DNA from 2 places in the Paenibacillus sp. FSL H7-0357 genome. Region 2 is predicted to be linked to the other one. Evidence: predicted binding sites of a transcription regulator. Region 2 holds the regulator's gene; the other holds the start of a gene.

Region 1 (6,924 bases), 890 kb from region 2:
CGACATTTCGACGGAAAACGCCGCGATTGCAAGGCGGGTATATTCTTTGCTTAAGAAATATTACCAGGTCCATATCGAGCTGCTCGTGCGTAAAAAAATGCGTTTGAAGAAGAATAACGTTTATATCGTAAGAATCCCAAACCGTGTTCAGGAGATCCTGAAGGATTTGCGGATTGTTTCCGAAGGTTTCATCTTTACCGATGGGATCGACAAGGAAATCGTCGGTAAGAACTGCTGTAAGCGCGCATATCTGCGTGGTGCATTTATGGCGGGGGGATCAGTCAACAACCCGGAAGGTTCTTCCTACCATCTGGAAATCGCTTCCATGTATGAGGAGCACTGCAAAGCGCTGGTGGATCTGGCTGGGGAATTTCACCTGAACGCCCGCTGCATAGAGCGCAAGAAAGGCTTTATCCTATATATCAAGGAAGGCGAGAAAATCATTGAGTTTCTCAGTCTGATTGGAGCGCATCAAGCGTTGTTTAAATTTGAGGATGTGCGGATTATGCGCGATATGCGCAACTCCGTGAACCGGATCGTCAACTGTGAAACGGCCAATTTGAACAAAACGATTGGCGCTGCGGTGCGGCAAATTGAGAACATCAAGCTGCTGCAGCGTGAAGTGGGGCTGGAAAGCCTGCCGGATAAGCTGCGCGAGGTCGCTGAAATCCGTTTGGCACACCCGGACATCAACCTCAAGGAAGTGGGCGAGATGCTGAAGGGAACGGTCAGTAAATCCGGTGTAAACCACCGTTTGCGCAAAATTGACGAGCTGGCTGATAAGGTTCGGGGAAGCTGATTATTTTTTTTCTAGTGTGGATGAGGTTATAATGATATAATATTATAAAATTAATGTGAAATTTTTGGGCAGATCTCAAATAGGGGGTAAGCGTTTCATGACAAAGCACCCGGTAGTTGTACGGTTGAAGACGGGGCTCCACGCTCGGCCGGCAGCATTGTTCGTGCAAGAAGCTAACAAGTTTTCGTCGGAGATTTTCGTGGAAAAAGACGATAAAAAGGTTAACGCCAAAAGCATCATGGGCATTATGAGCCTGGCGATCAGTTCCGGCACGGAGATTTATATTAGCGCGGATGGCGCCGATGCGGATCAAGCTGTAACCGCTTTGACTAGTCTTGTAAGCAAGGAAGAGCTTGAGAACCAATAATTTTGCAATCTCTTACTTATTCGTACACCAGAAACGTTGCTGCTCTCCCTCTCCGGGAGACAGCCAGTTTAAAAAGCCCCTTTGCGGGCTTTTTTTATTACCTTGATTAGGAAATTTGAATTTGATGAAATTACAAGGAGAATGAGCATGCACAATCAGGTAACTTTAGCAGAGCCGACAGTAGAGCTGGCGTCGCAGTACTTGGCATTTTACGAAGAATGGCTGGCAGGTGGAGAGATATTCGTCCCTTGGGTAATTGGCATTGATCCCGCCGACTTCGCGGCTATGGTCCGGTATTTGCAGGATAACGCGGATGGCGTAATTCTTAAAGAAGGCTGGGTACCTAGTTCTACATACTGGTTGGTGAATGCCGATTCCAAAGTGGTGGGTGCAGTAAATATAAGGCATCGCCTGACTGGAAAACTGCTTCAGAGCGGGGGACATATTGGATATGGGATACTTCGCTCTGAGCGGCGCAAGGGATTGGCAACTGAGCTTCTGAGACAGGCCTTGCTGAAGGCGGGCGGGCTTGGGATTACCAAAGCGCTTGTCGTTTGCGATGACAGCAATATTGCTTCCGAACGGACGATCCGCAGAAACGGCGGGGTGGAGGATAGTTCATACATCGAAGAGGACGGCAACGTGATCCGGAGGTTCTGGATCGAGACGTGAAATGCAGGCGGAATGTAACCTCTGCAAATTTTTTCTTCAAAAGCCTTGGGGGATATGCAACTTTTGCCAAGCAGTTCCGTCTAGAGGGTACCAACAATTTTTGGAGAATGAAAGGGGATGGCAAGGATGAAGAAATGGGGCAAAACAGTCGGTACCGTATTGCTGGCGGGAAGTTTATTGGTAGGGGGTACGGCGTTAAGCGGAGTGCTTCAGGCTCCTGAAAAGGCTTACGCTGCTGAGGACGTGCAGAGAAATGTCGTTAGTGTTGTAGGTAAAGGCGAGCTTTCGATCAAGCCGGATATCGTGTATCTGTCAATCGGCGTCAGCACCTCTGCTGCAACAGCTGAAGAAGCACAGAAGTCGAATGGAGCCAAAATCACCAAGCTAACCAACCTGCTGAAAAAAACCTGGGGTATTGCGGATAAGGACATTCAGAGCACCCAATTTTATGTGCAGCCTAATTACGCCTACACTGAAAAAGACGGTCAACAGGTTAAGGGTTATAACGCCCAGCACACGCTTCAAGTCTCTTACCGCGATCTGACTAAGGTCGGGGGACTGCTGGATGCCGCTTCTACAGCGGGAGCGAACAACATTGGAAGTGCACGGTTTGCCATCGAGGATCCTTCTGCATTCGAAGCACAGGTTATTGAGAAAGCAATGGCCAATGCAGATGTGAAGGCAGCCGCGATTGCCAAAGTGGCCAAACGCAGTCTGGGCCAGGTCGTTACGGTTATCCAGAACGATGACGGTAATAACCCGGTTGTCTATATGGAGAGCGCCCAAATGACCAAAGCATCGGCCGATATGGCTGCAGGCACTTCGGTTGAAGCGGGAGAAGTTAAAGTATCCACCCAGCTTAGTGTAATGTATGAGCTGAAATAAGAAAGCGACGGGTGAGGCGTTGCTTCCGCTGTGATTGCGGAGGCAACGCCTCTTTTTGCTTTTGAAGTACAGAAGCAGGTGTGAAATCTCTCAATTTGTTTAAAGTAATGTAATAAGACTCGTAATATTTGCAGGGAAACTTTAAGAAACTGTAAGGAGCGTTGTAACAACCACGGTTGCTGTTTATTCTATAATGGGAAGAGTCAATCATCGTACCAGCGGAAGGGGAAAAAAGTATGAAGTATATGTCTAAAGAACAGGCCCGTAAATGGGGCGCAGGATTAATGGCAGCAGGATTGCTGCTGGGTGGAGCTCTTCTGCCTGCAGAGACGAGCCAGGCCGCAGCGGCCAAGACACAGGCTAAGGTCAATTCATCACTTGTTGTATTAAAAACAAACGGAACGATTTCACAGCATACCGGGATTGTAAGCGCAGGGAAAGTATGGGTGCCGGTTGCTTTTATGCGTGATACTCTGGGTATGCCATTGACGTATGATAAAACGGAGAAAACTTATACGATCGGGAACGGAATTACACGAACCAAGCTGATGGTCTCCGATTACGGCACCTCCATCTCGGTCAATAATTATTACCTGGGAGAGTTTGACGGCAAGATTATAAATAACCGTCTGTATGTTCCCTTTGATCTGCTCAGCGATTATTTGGGCTATAAGGGGGATTGGAATGCTGCCTCCGGACGGTTAAATGTGATAAAGAAAACACAAAATCCGATTACGGTAACGACTGAAACTTACAGCAAGGACTACAAGGACGCACCGATCAAGCTGGATTACCCGCAAATCAGCGGTTTGGACAATGCCAAAGCGCAGGCAGCGATTAATAATACCCTTAAGCAGACGTTCCTAAAGTATGCGGAAGGGGCTGAGAAAGAAATTGCCATTAGAGCCAAAGATGACCGCCCCTATGAATACGAAGGAGGATACGTGGTTACGTACAATCAGGACGGGGTGCTCAGCCTTGTGACCAGCCAGTATGGGTATACCGGCGGCGCTCATGGAATGACCTACCGCAATGCCTTTACCTTCTCGCTCAAGGACGGAAAGCAGCTATTGCTTGGAGATTTATTCGGTGCCAACCCCAACTATAAAAAAGAGCTTAATGCAAAGCTGGCGAAGCTGCTGAAAGCAAATGGCGGGTATCTTGGCGGCTTCACGGGCCTGAATACGGAGAAGGATTTCTATTTGAAAGACGGCAAGGCGGTCCTTTTCTTCCAGCTGTATGAATACACTGCATATGCTGCCGGATTCCCTGAGTTTACTTTCACGTTCAAGGAGCTGCTCCCCGGCGGAAGCAGTCCATTTGCCGCATTGAAGTAAATACAGTGACCTGACTGCGAATCCGCCAATGCCGGATACGGACATTTCTCCGTTACCGGATCACCTAACCGTTCATAAGCTAAAGGAGAAACCAGCTTAGGAGCGGGGAGGGAAAGTAACGATGAGTATTCAGTATACGGCGATTGGCGATTCGTTAACGACAGGATTTGGAGCTCTGCCGGGCAATGGGTTTGTTCCGGTCTACCGCCGGATGGCCGAGGCGCGGCTGCGGGTGCCGATCGAATTATCCAATTTGGGAGTCAACGGTTTGACCACAGATGGATTGGAGCAGAGGCTGAAGAGGGATTACAACTATCGGCTTGCCATCAGTGAGGCCGAATTGATTACGATGTCCATTGGCGGCAACGATTTGATCAAGGCGGCCAAAGCGGCGGGCGGGCGGCCGGGCGATCTGGCTCCGGTACTGCAAAAAGCGCTCCGGGAATGCAAACGTAATTTGCATGACATTATGGGCACGCTTTCGCAGTTGAAGGCGGGTATGCGGAGACCCTATATTATCAGAATAGTAGGACTGTATAACCCCTATCCCCAGTTGACGGAAGCGACGGATTGGGTGCGGCAGTTTAACCACTATGCTGCGGGATATAGCAGCCCGGTATGCAGGTTCGCCTCTATATATAATGAATTTGCCGGCAACGAGCGGGGGCTGCTGTCAATAGATCATTTGCATCCTAACGGAAGAGGTTACCGTGTTATCGCCGGGAAGCTGGACACGTTGGGGTATGGGCGTCTGGGGTAATTCTTCATCAATAGAATAATGTACCTGAACTATAAAACAGCAAAAGAGGCTGGCGGGGATCACTTAGTGGTCCCAACCAGCCTCTTTGTTGTTGCTTGTATTAAACGCCGGCAGGCAGCGTCTTCTCGATAACTTTATCGACAATACCATATTCAGCTGCATCAGCTGCACTCATGAAATAGTCGCGGTCGGTATCCTTTTCGATCCGTTCCAGCGGCTGTCCTGTGCGCTCGGACAGAATGCGGTTCAGCTTGTCGCGCAGCTTGAGGATGCGGCGGGCGCGGATTTCGATGTCCGTTGCCTGACCTTGAGCACCGCCCAGAGGCTGGTGAATCATAATTTCGCTGTTAGGAAGTGCAAAACGTTTGCCTTTGGCACCGGCGTTCAGCAGGAAAGCTCCCATCGATGCGGCCATACCTACGCAAATCGTCGATACATCCGGTTTGATGTACTGCATTGTATCAAATATAGCCATACCCGCTGTAATGGAGCCACCAGGGCTGTTTACATACAGGTGAATATCCTTCTCCGGATCCTCGGCAGCCAGAAACAGCATTTGCGCGATGATGGAATTGGCTACCACGTCATTAACCTCCGTTCCAAGGAAAATGATGCGGTCCTTCAGCAGGCGGGAATAGATGTCATAAGCGCGCTCACCGCGGTTGCTCTGTTCTACTACCATAGGAATATAACTCACGTGGAAAACCTCCTTGAATTGGTTCTTCGAATGTGTTCATTTTTACTGTTACCGTATTAACCACATGATAAACAAATTCAAACAAAAAGTCAAAGAAAGTCAAACTTAGTTGTAAAAAAAAGAGCCATCACCTGGCTCTTTGGTTAATCATTAGTATGGGTGTTGCTAAATTATAGACAAATAAGAAAATAATGGCGCGCCCGCCAAGAATCGAACTTGGATCTCAGGCTTCGGAGGCCTACGTCATATCCATTGGACCACGGGCGCAACAGAAATTATTATAATACACTTATTATGCAAATGCAATGGATTCATCCTGTTGTTTGGAAAATATCTTTTCCCGGATGTCTGTGGCCTCATTTTCAGTGCGGCTGCAAGTATACAGTTTGGGCGTTTGTGCGGCCAGCACAAGACTTTCAGCCCCTTACATGGCTTGGCAGATGTATAAGATGAAAAGAGGTTGAGAATTATACTCTCGGAAGACTTGCACTCCGCGTAATATTTGGGTAGAATATGGGTGGGACTTAAAAAGTTAACCCGGGACATTTTGAGACCACGAACAAGGGAATAGAGAAAGACGAAGTTGCAGGAGTGAAAGCATGCGTAATTTATTAGAAATCCAAAAGCAGCTTCTGCCTGATCTCATGGAAACCCTTAAGAGACGGTACACGATTCTACATCAGATCATGCTGTCCGATATTATCGGACGCAGGACGCTCGCCGCTTCGCTTGATATGACTGAGCGGGTACTGCGCGCCGAGACGGATCTTCTGAAATCGCAAGGGCTCATTGAGATCGAGAGTGTCGGCATGCGCATCAGCGATGCCGGGCGCAGACTGCTTGACCTGCTGGAGCCGATCGCCAAGAGCTTGTTCGGCCTGGATGATCTGGAAGAGAAGATTCGCTCAACGTACGGTCTTAGTAAAGTCATAGTAGTGCCTGGCGATTGTGAGACATCGTTGTTTACCAAACGTGAGCTGGGCCGGGCAGGCGCCAAAGCGTTGCTGGGTGTGCTCCGTGCAGGCGATACGATTGCCGTCACCGGCGGCTCGACACTGGCCGAAATGGCCGATCAGCTGACACCGCCGTTATCCCATTCCTATAAGAACGCCTGGATTGTTCCGGCGCGCGGAGGACTTGGGGAAAGTATGGAGATTCAGGCCAATACCATTGCTTCGACGATGGCCAAACGGCTTGGAGCCAATTACCGGCTGCTGCATGTACCTGATCTGCTCAGCGGAGATGCTTATCAATCACTGGCGCTGGACTCCAATATTGGAGAAATCGTGCAAATCATCCGTAGATCGCGTATTATTGTTCATGGAATTGGCGATGCCATTGAAATGACCCACCGCCGTAAGCTTGATGAGACTACGGTCTCGGAAATACAGGAAGAAGGCGCGGTTG
Region 2 (6,924 bases):
GGTCATACGTTATCCTTCCTGCATCCCTTCTTGATTCCTTTTTACCGCAGGTTCGGATGGGAGATCTACTGTGAATATAAGAAGTACACGATACCGGTGGGCAAGTTTCCGCGGAAGGCCGAAATGGAGGGGCGTGTAGAGCGCGATAAAGCAAATATTGAAGTAATGGAGCAGTTATACGGGCGCTTTGCTTCCGGGTATAACGGTACGCTGCTGCGTGATCGTGAATGGTGGGAGAACAGCGTAGTGGATGAGGATACACGTCATTGTGTGTTTTATTCTGCAGCGGGTGAACCGGGAGGTTATGTTCTCTATAAAATAGAGAACAAAGAACTGGTTATTGATGAATTCATTTTTATGGACGAAGAAGCCCGCCGGGGATTGTGGACTTTTCTCGCCAACCATGATTCGATGGTCACCGCTGCGAAATTAAAGCTGGTGCCAGCAGATGATATGCTGCCGTTTTTGCTTCCGGATCCCCGTATTCCGCAGGAGAATTATCCTTATTTTATGGCGCGTATTGTTAATGCCAAAGCCTTTGTGGAAGGACTCACCTTTAAGGAACAGAATGAGCTGCAAAAGCGCACGTTGTATATTGAGGATGAGCATGCCCCATGGAACGACGGGCTGTGGGAGTGGAAGGTCAATCGGCAAGGTGAGGCATCTTTAATACAAGTAAAGGGTACCGGAGAGCAGGCGGATTTGCGCTGCGGCATTGGAACATTGACGGTGCTGCTGCTTGGATACAAACGTCCGGAAGAATTGCACCGCTGTGGGCAGTTAACCGGCAGTCTAGAAGCCGTGGAGTGGCTGAAAGGGATTATGCCGCAGGCACGGACCGCATTGTTTGATTTTTTCTGATCATAAGCAGCTCTTCCGCTTTGAATGAAGCAGGGAGAGCTTTATATTTTTCATATTAAAATGCATGTTGATCCAAGGGTTATTCCGAATACAATGGCGGCAATAAGTAAAAAATAAGACTAACCACTTGGAATTCAGTGAGAATATGTTATAATATGAAAAAAGTCAAAGAAAGTCAAAGTCAACGCATCCCGAAAGCAGTCTCTCCTAAGTTGTAAAGTCTGAAAGGCAGGACATTGTGTCCGATTCGCCTTCAGGTGCTTGGGTTAAGTTCTTAAGAGATCACCGCCGGACGGATGTACAGCAAGAATTACCCTAACGCTTTGAACACTGGAGGATGAGTGATGCGTAATATCTCCGATATTATCGAACAATATCTGAAGAATATTTTGCATGAAAGTCCCGAAGGTACGGTGGAAATTCAGCGTAATGATCTGGCGGACCAGTTCTCCTGTGTACCGTCACAGATCAATTATGTCATCAGTACGCGCTTTACTTTGGAGAAGGGCTATGTGGTCGAGAGCAAACGTGGAGGCGGAGGTTACATCCGGATTCAGCGCTTTGAGCTTCCTCAGAATGTGGCGCTTTACGCACATCTCAAATCCACGATAGGCAATGATATTGACCAGAATTCCGCCGAAGGGCTGATCTACCAGCTTGAGGAGGCCCTGTTCTTAACCAAGCGTGAAGCGTGTCTCATGCGCGCCGCTGTTTCCCGGGATTGTCTGACGATTAATCTGCCCTACCGGGATGAGATTCGTGCCAAGATTATGAAAGCCATGCTGATTTCTTTGCTTGGTAAATAATACGAATGGTAAGGGGGACACCGCTTATGCTTTGCCAGGAATGCGGCGTCAAACCGGCTACCCTTCATTTCACCAAAATTGTGAGTGGAGAGAAGACGGAATTTCATATTTGTGAAAGCTGTGCGCGGGAGAAGGGGGAATTAATTCCCGGAACCGCGGGCGGGTTCTCCATTCACAGCCTGCTCTCCGGTTTACTGGATCTGGAAGGTTCCGGCAAGGAGAAATCCGTGGCAACCCAAAATGCACAGGGACTGAAATGCGAGAATTGCGGCATGACGTATTCCCAGTTCAGCAAACTTGGACGGTTCGGCTGCAGCTCCTGCTATAAATATTTTGACAGCACGCTGGATCCGCTGTTCCGAAGAGTGCACGGCAGTACCGCTCATGTAGGCAAGCTGCCGAAACGTGCAGGGGCACAAATTATGTGCAAACGGCAAATTGATGAACTGAAGTTGGAATTGCAGCAAAGCATTATGCAAGAGGAGTTCGAAACTGCAGCCGAGCTGCGGGATCAGATCCGCCGACTTGAAAAAGAAATGGCACAAGAGTAAAGTCTTTCATATATAGGGGGGATGCGGCATGTCAAGTCTCCGGTTTACCGAACAAGCGCTTAGTGACTGGATGCGCTGCGGTGGCAGCCATTCCGAGATTGTAATCAGCAGCCGTATGCGTATCGCCCGCAATCTGGAGCACCTGCCTTTTCCTTTGCTGGCATCTGCCGAGCAGGCGGAAGAGGCGCTGGAGCAGCTGGCACCCGTGTTTCAGGGAGAAGCTGCAGCGGACTTTGGTACCTTTCAACTGCTGAAGCTGGATGAGCTGGATGAGCTGGATAAAAAAGTGCTGGTGGAGAAACATCTGATCAGTCCAAATCTAGCCAATGATTCACGGGGTGGAGCGGTCATTTTGAACGAGGATGAGTCGGTCAGCATTATGATCAATGAGGAAGACCACCTCCGGATTCAATGTCTGTTTCCCGGCCTGCAGGTTAAAGAGGCTTGGGTAAGGGCAACGGCCATCGACGATATTTTTGAGGCTTCTGTCAATTATGCCTTTGATGATAGAAGAGGGTACTTAACGAGTTGCCCCACCAATGTAGGAACCGGGCTAAGAGCCTCGGTAATGCTGCATTTACCGGCACTGGTTATGACCCATCAGATCAACCGGATTCTATCCGCTGTAAATCAGGTGGGACTGACCGTAAGAGGAATTTATGGTGAGGGCAGCGAAGCAGTTGGGAACATCTTTCAGATATCCAACCAGATTACGCTGGGACAGACCGAAAGTGAGATCATTGAGAATCTTCACAGTGTGGTCACCCAGATTATAGAGCATGAACGGAATGCCCGTGAACGCCTGCTGGTTGATTCCGCACTGCGGATTACCGACCGGATTAAACGCTCTTACGGCATTTTGTCCTATGCGGCAGTGATGGAGCTTAAAGAGTCGGCCCAGCGGTTATCCGATTTGCGGCTTGGAGTCGATTTGGGGATACTGGAAGGGCCTTCGATTTCAGTGCTGAATGAGCTGAATGTCAAGACACAGCCCGGATTTTTGCAAAAGCTGTTCGGCGATGAGCTCACGGCTACTGAACGTGATATGTACCGGGCAAAGCTGCTCCGGGAAACACTGGGATCACAACATTAATTATAGATATTTATTATTCGTGGAGGTGCAGGAGATATGATGTTTGGAAGATTTACGGAACGCGCACAAAAAGTGCTGGCGCTGGCGCAAGAAGAAGCTGTTCGTTTGGGACACAACAACATTGGGACAGAACATATTTTGCTCGGACTGATTCGTGAAGGAGACGGCATAGCCGCAAAAGCTCTAATCGGACTTGGTCTGGGTCTTGAGAAAATTCAGGATGAAGTGGAAACACTGATCGGCAGAGGACAGGAGCAGCCAACAAACATCGCGTATACTCCTCGTGCCAAAAAAGTTATTGAGCTGTCGATGGACGAAGCCCGCAAGCTGGGACACACTTACGTCGGCACTGAGCATATCCTGCTCGGGCTTATCCGTGAAGGCGAGGGTGTAGCTGCCCGTGTACTCAACAACCTGGGGATCAGCCTTAACAAGGCCCGCCAGCAAGTGCTGCAGCTGCTCGGCAGCAGCGAAGCTACTTCCAGCCACAGCGGTGCGCCTGCCAATGTCAGCACACCAACGCTGGATGGCCTGGCCCGTGACCTTACCGCCTATGCCAAGGATGGCAACCTGGATCCGGTTATCGGCCGCAGTAAGGAAATTGAACGTGTCATTCAGGTGCTGAGCCGCCGGACGAAGAACAATCCGGTGCTGATCGGTGAGCCTGGGGTTGGTAAAACAGCCATTGCCGAAGGTCTGGCCCAAAAGATCATCAATAATGAAATTCCGGAAACGCTGCGCGACAAACGCGTAATGACTCTGGATATGGGTTCTGTAGTAGCCGGAACCAAATACCGCGGTGAGTTTGAAGACCGCCTTAAGAAGATTATGGATGAGATTCGCCAGGCAGGAAACATCGTGCTCTTCATTGACGAGCTGCACACCTTGATCGGTGCAGGCGGTGCGGAAGGTGCTATTGACGCCTCCAACATCCTGAAGCCGGCTCTGGCCCGTGGAGAGCTGCAATGCATCGGTGCCACTACGCTGGATGAATACCGCAAATATATTGAGAAAGATGCAGCCTTGGAACGCCGCTTCCAGCCTATTACGGTGGATCAGCCTTCTCCTGAGGAAGCTGTTCAGATTCTTTACGGACTACGTGACCGTTATGAAGCCCATCACCGGGTGAAGATCACGGATGAAGCCATCGTAGAGGCTGTAAAACTGTCCGACCGTTACATTCCTGACCGGTTCCTTCCGGACAAAGCAATTGACCTGATTGATGAAGCAGGCTCCAAGGTAAGATTGAATTCTTATACGATTCCGCCAAATCTGAAGGAACTGGAAATGCGTCTGGATGATATCCGCAAGGAGAAGGATTCAGCCGTACAGAGCCAGGAATTCGAGAAGGCTGCCGCACTGCGGGATACGGAGCAAAAGATCCGCGAGGAACTGGACACGACCAAGAACCAGTGGAAAGAGAAGCAAGGCCGCACTGACTCACAGGTTACACCGGAGGATATCGCTCAAGTGGTAGCCAGCTGGACCGGTATACCGGTCAGCAAGCTGAAGGAAGAGGAAACCGACCGTCTGCTTAATATGGAGTCTATCCTGCATGAACGGGTAATCGGCCAGGACGAAGCCGTCAAGGCAGTCAGCCGGGCCCTCCGCCGGGCACGTGCAGGACTTAAGGATCCTAAACGCCCTATGGGTTCCTTCATCTTCCTCGGTCCTACCGGTGTTGGTAAAACCGAGCTGGCACGGGCGCTTGCTGAAGCAATGTTTGGTGATGAGAATGCGGTGGTCCGGATTGATATGTCGGAGTACATGGAGAAACACTCCACTTCCCGTCTGGTAGGAGCGCCTCCAGGTTATGTGGGTTATGAAGAAGGCGGACAATTGACCGAGAAGGTACGCCGTAAACCATATTCCGTAGTACTGCTGGACGAAATTGAGAAGGCCCATCCGGAAGTATTCAACATCCTGCTGCAGGTGCTGGAAGACGGCCGTCTGACCGATTCCAAAGGCCGCGTGGTCGATTTCCGCAATACTCTGATCATTCTTACCTCCAATGTAGGGGCGCAGGCGATCAAGAAGAATTCGACGCTGGGCTTCACAGCGGTGCAGGATGCGGGAGCAGACTACACCAATATGAAGGGCAAGGTTATGGATGAGCTGAAGAAGAGCTTCCGTCCCGAGTTCCTGAACCGGATCGATGAGATCATTGTCTTCCACTCCCTGGAAGAAAAGCATATCGCAGAAATTGTTACGCTGATGTCCGATGAGCTGCGCAAGCGGCTGCGTGAGTACGATGTGGACTTTGAGCTGACAGAGGGAGGCAAAGCCTTCCTGGCCAAAGAGGGCTATGATCCAGCCTTCGGCGCACGTCCGCTTCGCCGGGCGATCCAGAAGCATATTGAGGACCGGCTGTCCGAAGAACTGCTGAAGGGCAACATCAAAAAAGGCGATTCCCTCAAGATCGATGAGGTGAACGGTGAGCTTGTCGTAACTACCGTTGAGCCGCCAGCAGCTTCCCTGGAAAAAGAAGTGGAAACTGAGAAATAATATCCATCTGTGAAACATAGCTCCCGCTCCTCCGTATAGAGGGGCGGGGGCTTTTTGTTGCTGTGCAGACCCTTTTGGTGATAATTCACCCGCATTTCAGGAAAGTTAATGAGATACTCCTCAAAAGTAGCTCTCAACTGACCTTTCGTTCAAGGTGCAGAAATGGTAAACTTTGAATAAGAGAAAATTATCCGCAATTTAAGCAGTTCGGACGGTAAGGAGTACACATGGCTAAACCAAAAACTAAATTTTTCTGCACCGAATGCGGCTACGAATCGCCGAAGTGGTTCGGCAAATGCCCGGGCTGCCAGGCATGGAACTCCATGGTTGAGGAGACCGAAAGCGTAGTCAAAACACAAGGAATGAATGCACCTATTTTTCAGAGTAAAGAAAAGGCGCAATCGATCATAAATATAGAAAGTGACAAAGAGCCCCGTATATTGACAGGCATCGGTGAGCTTAACCGGGTTCTCGGCGGAGGTATTGTGCCGGGTTCGCTGGTGCTGGTTGGAGGCGACCCCGGCATCGGGAAATCAACCCTGCTGCTGCAGACCTCGCATGCATTGACTACTCAAGGTTTACGAGTACTGTACATCTCGGGAGAAGAATCGGTTCGGCAGACGAAACTCCGTGCCGATCGCCTCGGGGCGTTGTCGGCAGAGCTGTATGTACTATGCGAAACGAATATGGAAAGCATCGAGGAAGCCATTGAACAGATCAAACCTCAGTTCCTCGTCATTGACTCCATCCAGACGGTATTCATGCCGGAAGTAACCAGTGCACCTGGCAGCGTGACACAGGTTCGGGAATGTACGACAAGATTTATGCGTATCGCCAAAATCCGCGGGATCGCAACAGTACTTGTTGGTCATGTCACCAAGGAAGGCGCGATTGCCGGGCCCCGAATGCTGGAGCATATGGTGGATTGCGTGCTCTATTTTGAAGGAGAGCGGCATCATACGTACCGGTTGCTCCGGGCAGTCAAAAACCGCTTCGGTTCAACCAATGAGATCGGTATCTTTGAGATGGGGGAGATCGGGCTTACAGAAGTGGAGAATCCCTCCGAGCTGTTCTTGTCCGAACGTCCGCTAGGTGTAGCGGGTTCAGC

What was found. The regulator CtsR, encoded in region 2, represses protease genes until heat stress. The targets are predictions, from matches to a motif close to ATGGTCAATAAAGGTCAAACA.
Region 1: clpP (ATP-dependent Clp endopeptidase proteolytic subunit ClpP) is a predicted target of CtsR. The motif match lies at 5,603-5,623, and genes of this name have one in related genera.

The regions. Positions count from the first base shown of each region.
Region 1 covers NZ_CP009241.1:171,378-178,301, forward strand. The annotation lists gene whiA (DNA-binding protein WhiA) at 1-799, shown strand, start outside; gene H70357_RS00860 (HPr family phosphocarrier protein) at 897-1,166, shown strand; gene H70357_RS00865 (GNAT family N-acetyltransferase) at 1,314-1,838, shown strand; gene H70357_RS00870 (SIMPL domain-containing protein) at 1,965-2,723, shown strand; gene H70357_RS00875 (PdaC/SigV domain-containing protein) at 2,960-4,060, shown strand; gene H70357_RS00880 (GDSL-type esterase/lipase family protein) at 4,182-4,820, shown strand; gene clpP (ATP-dependent Clp endopeptidase proteolytic subunit ClpP) at 4,921-5,517, opposite strand; tRNA gene H70357_RS00890 (tRNA-Arg) at 5,710-5,784, opposite strand; gene H70357_RS00895 (sugar-binding transcriptional regulator) at 6,117-6,924, shown strand, end outside.
Region 2 covers NZ_CP009241.1:6,974,363-6,981,286, reverse strand. The annotation lists gene H70357_RS30920 (GNAT family N-acetyltransferase) at 1-861, shown strand, start outside; gene H70357_RS30915 (CtsR family transcriptional regulator) at 1,206-1,667, shown strand; gene H70357_RS30910 (protein-arginine kinase activator protein McsA) at 1,694-2,218, shown strand; gene H70357_RS30905 (protein-arginine kinase McsB) at 2,247-3,311, shown strand; gene clpC (ATP-dependent protease ATP-binding subunit ClpC) at 3,348-5,816, shown strand; gene radA (DNA repair protein RadA) at 6,044-6,924, shown strand, end outside.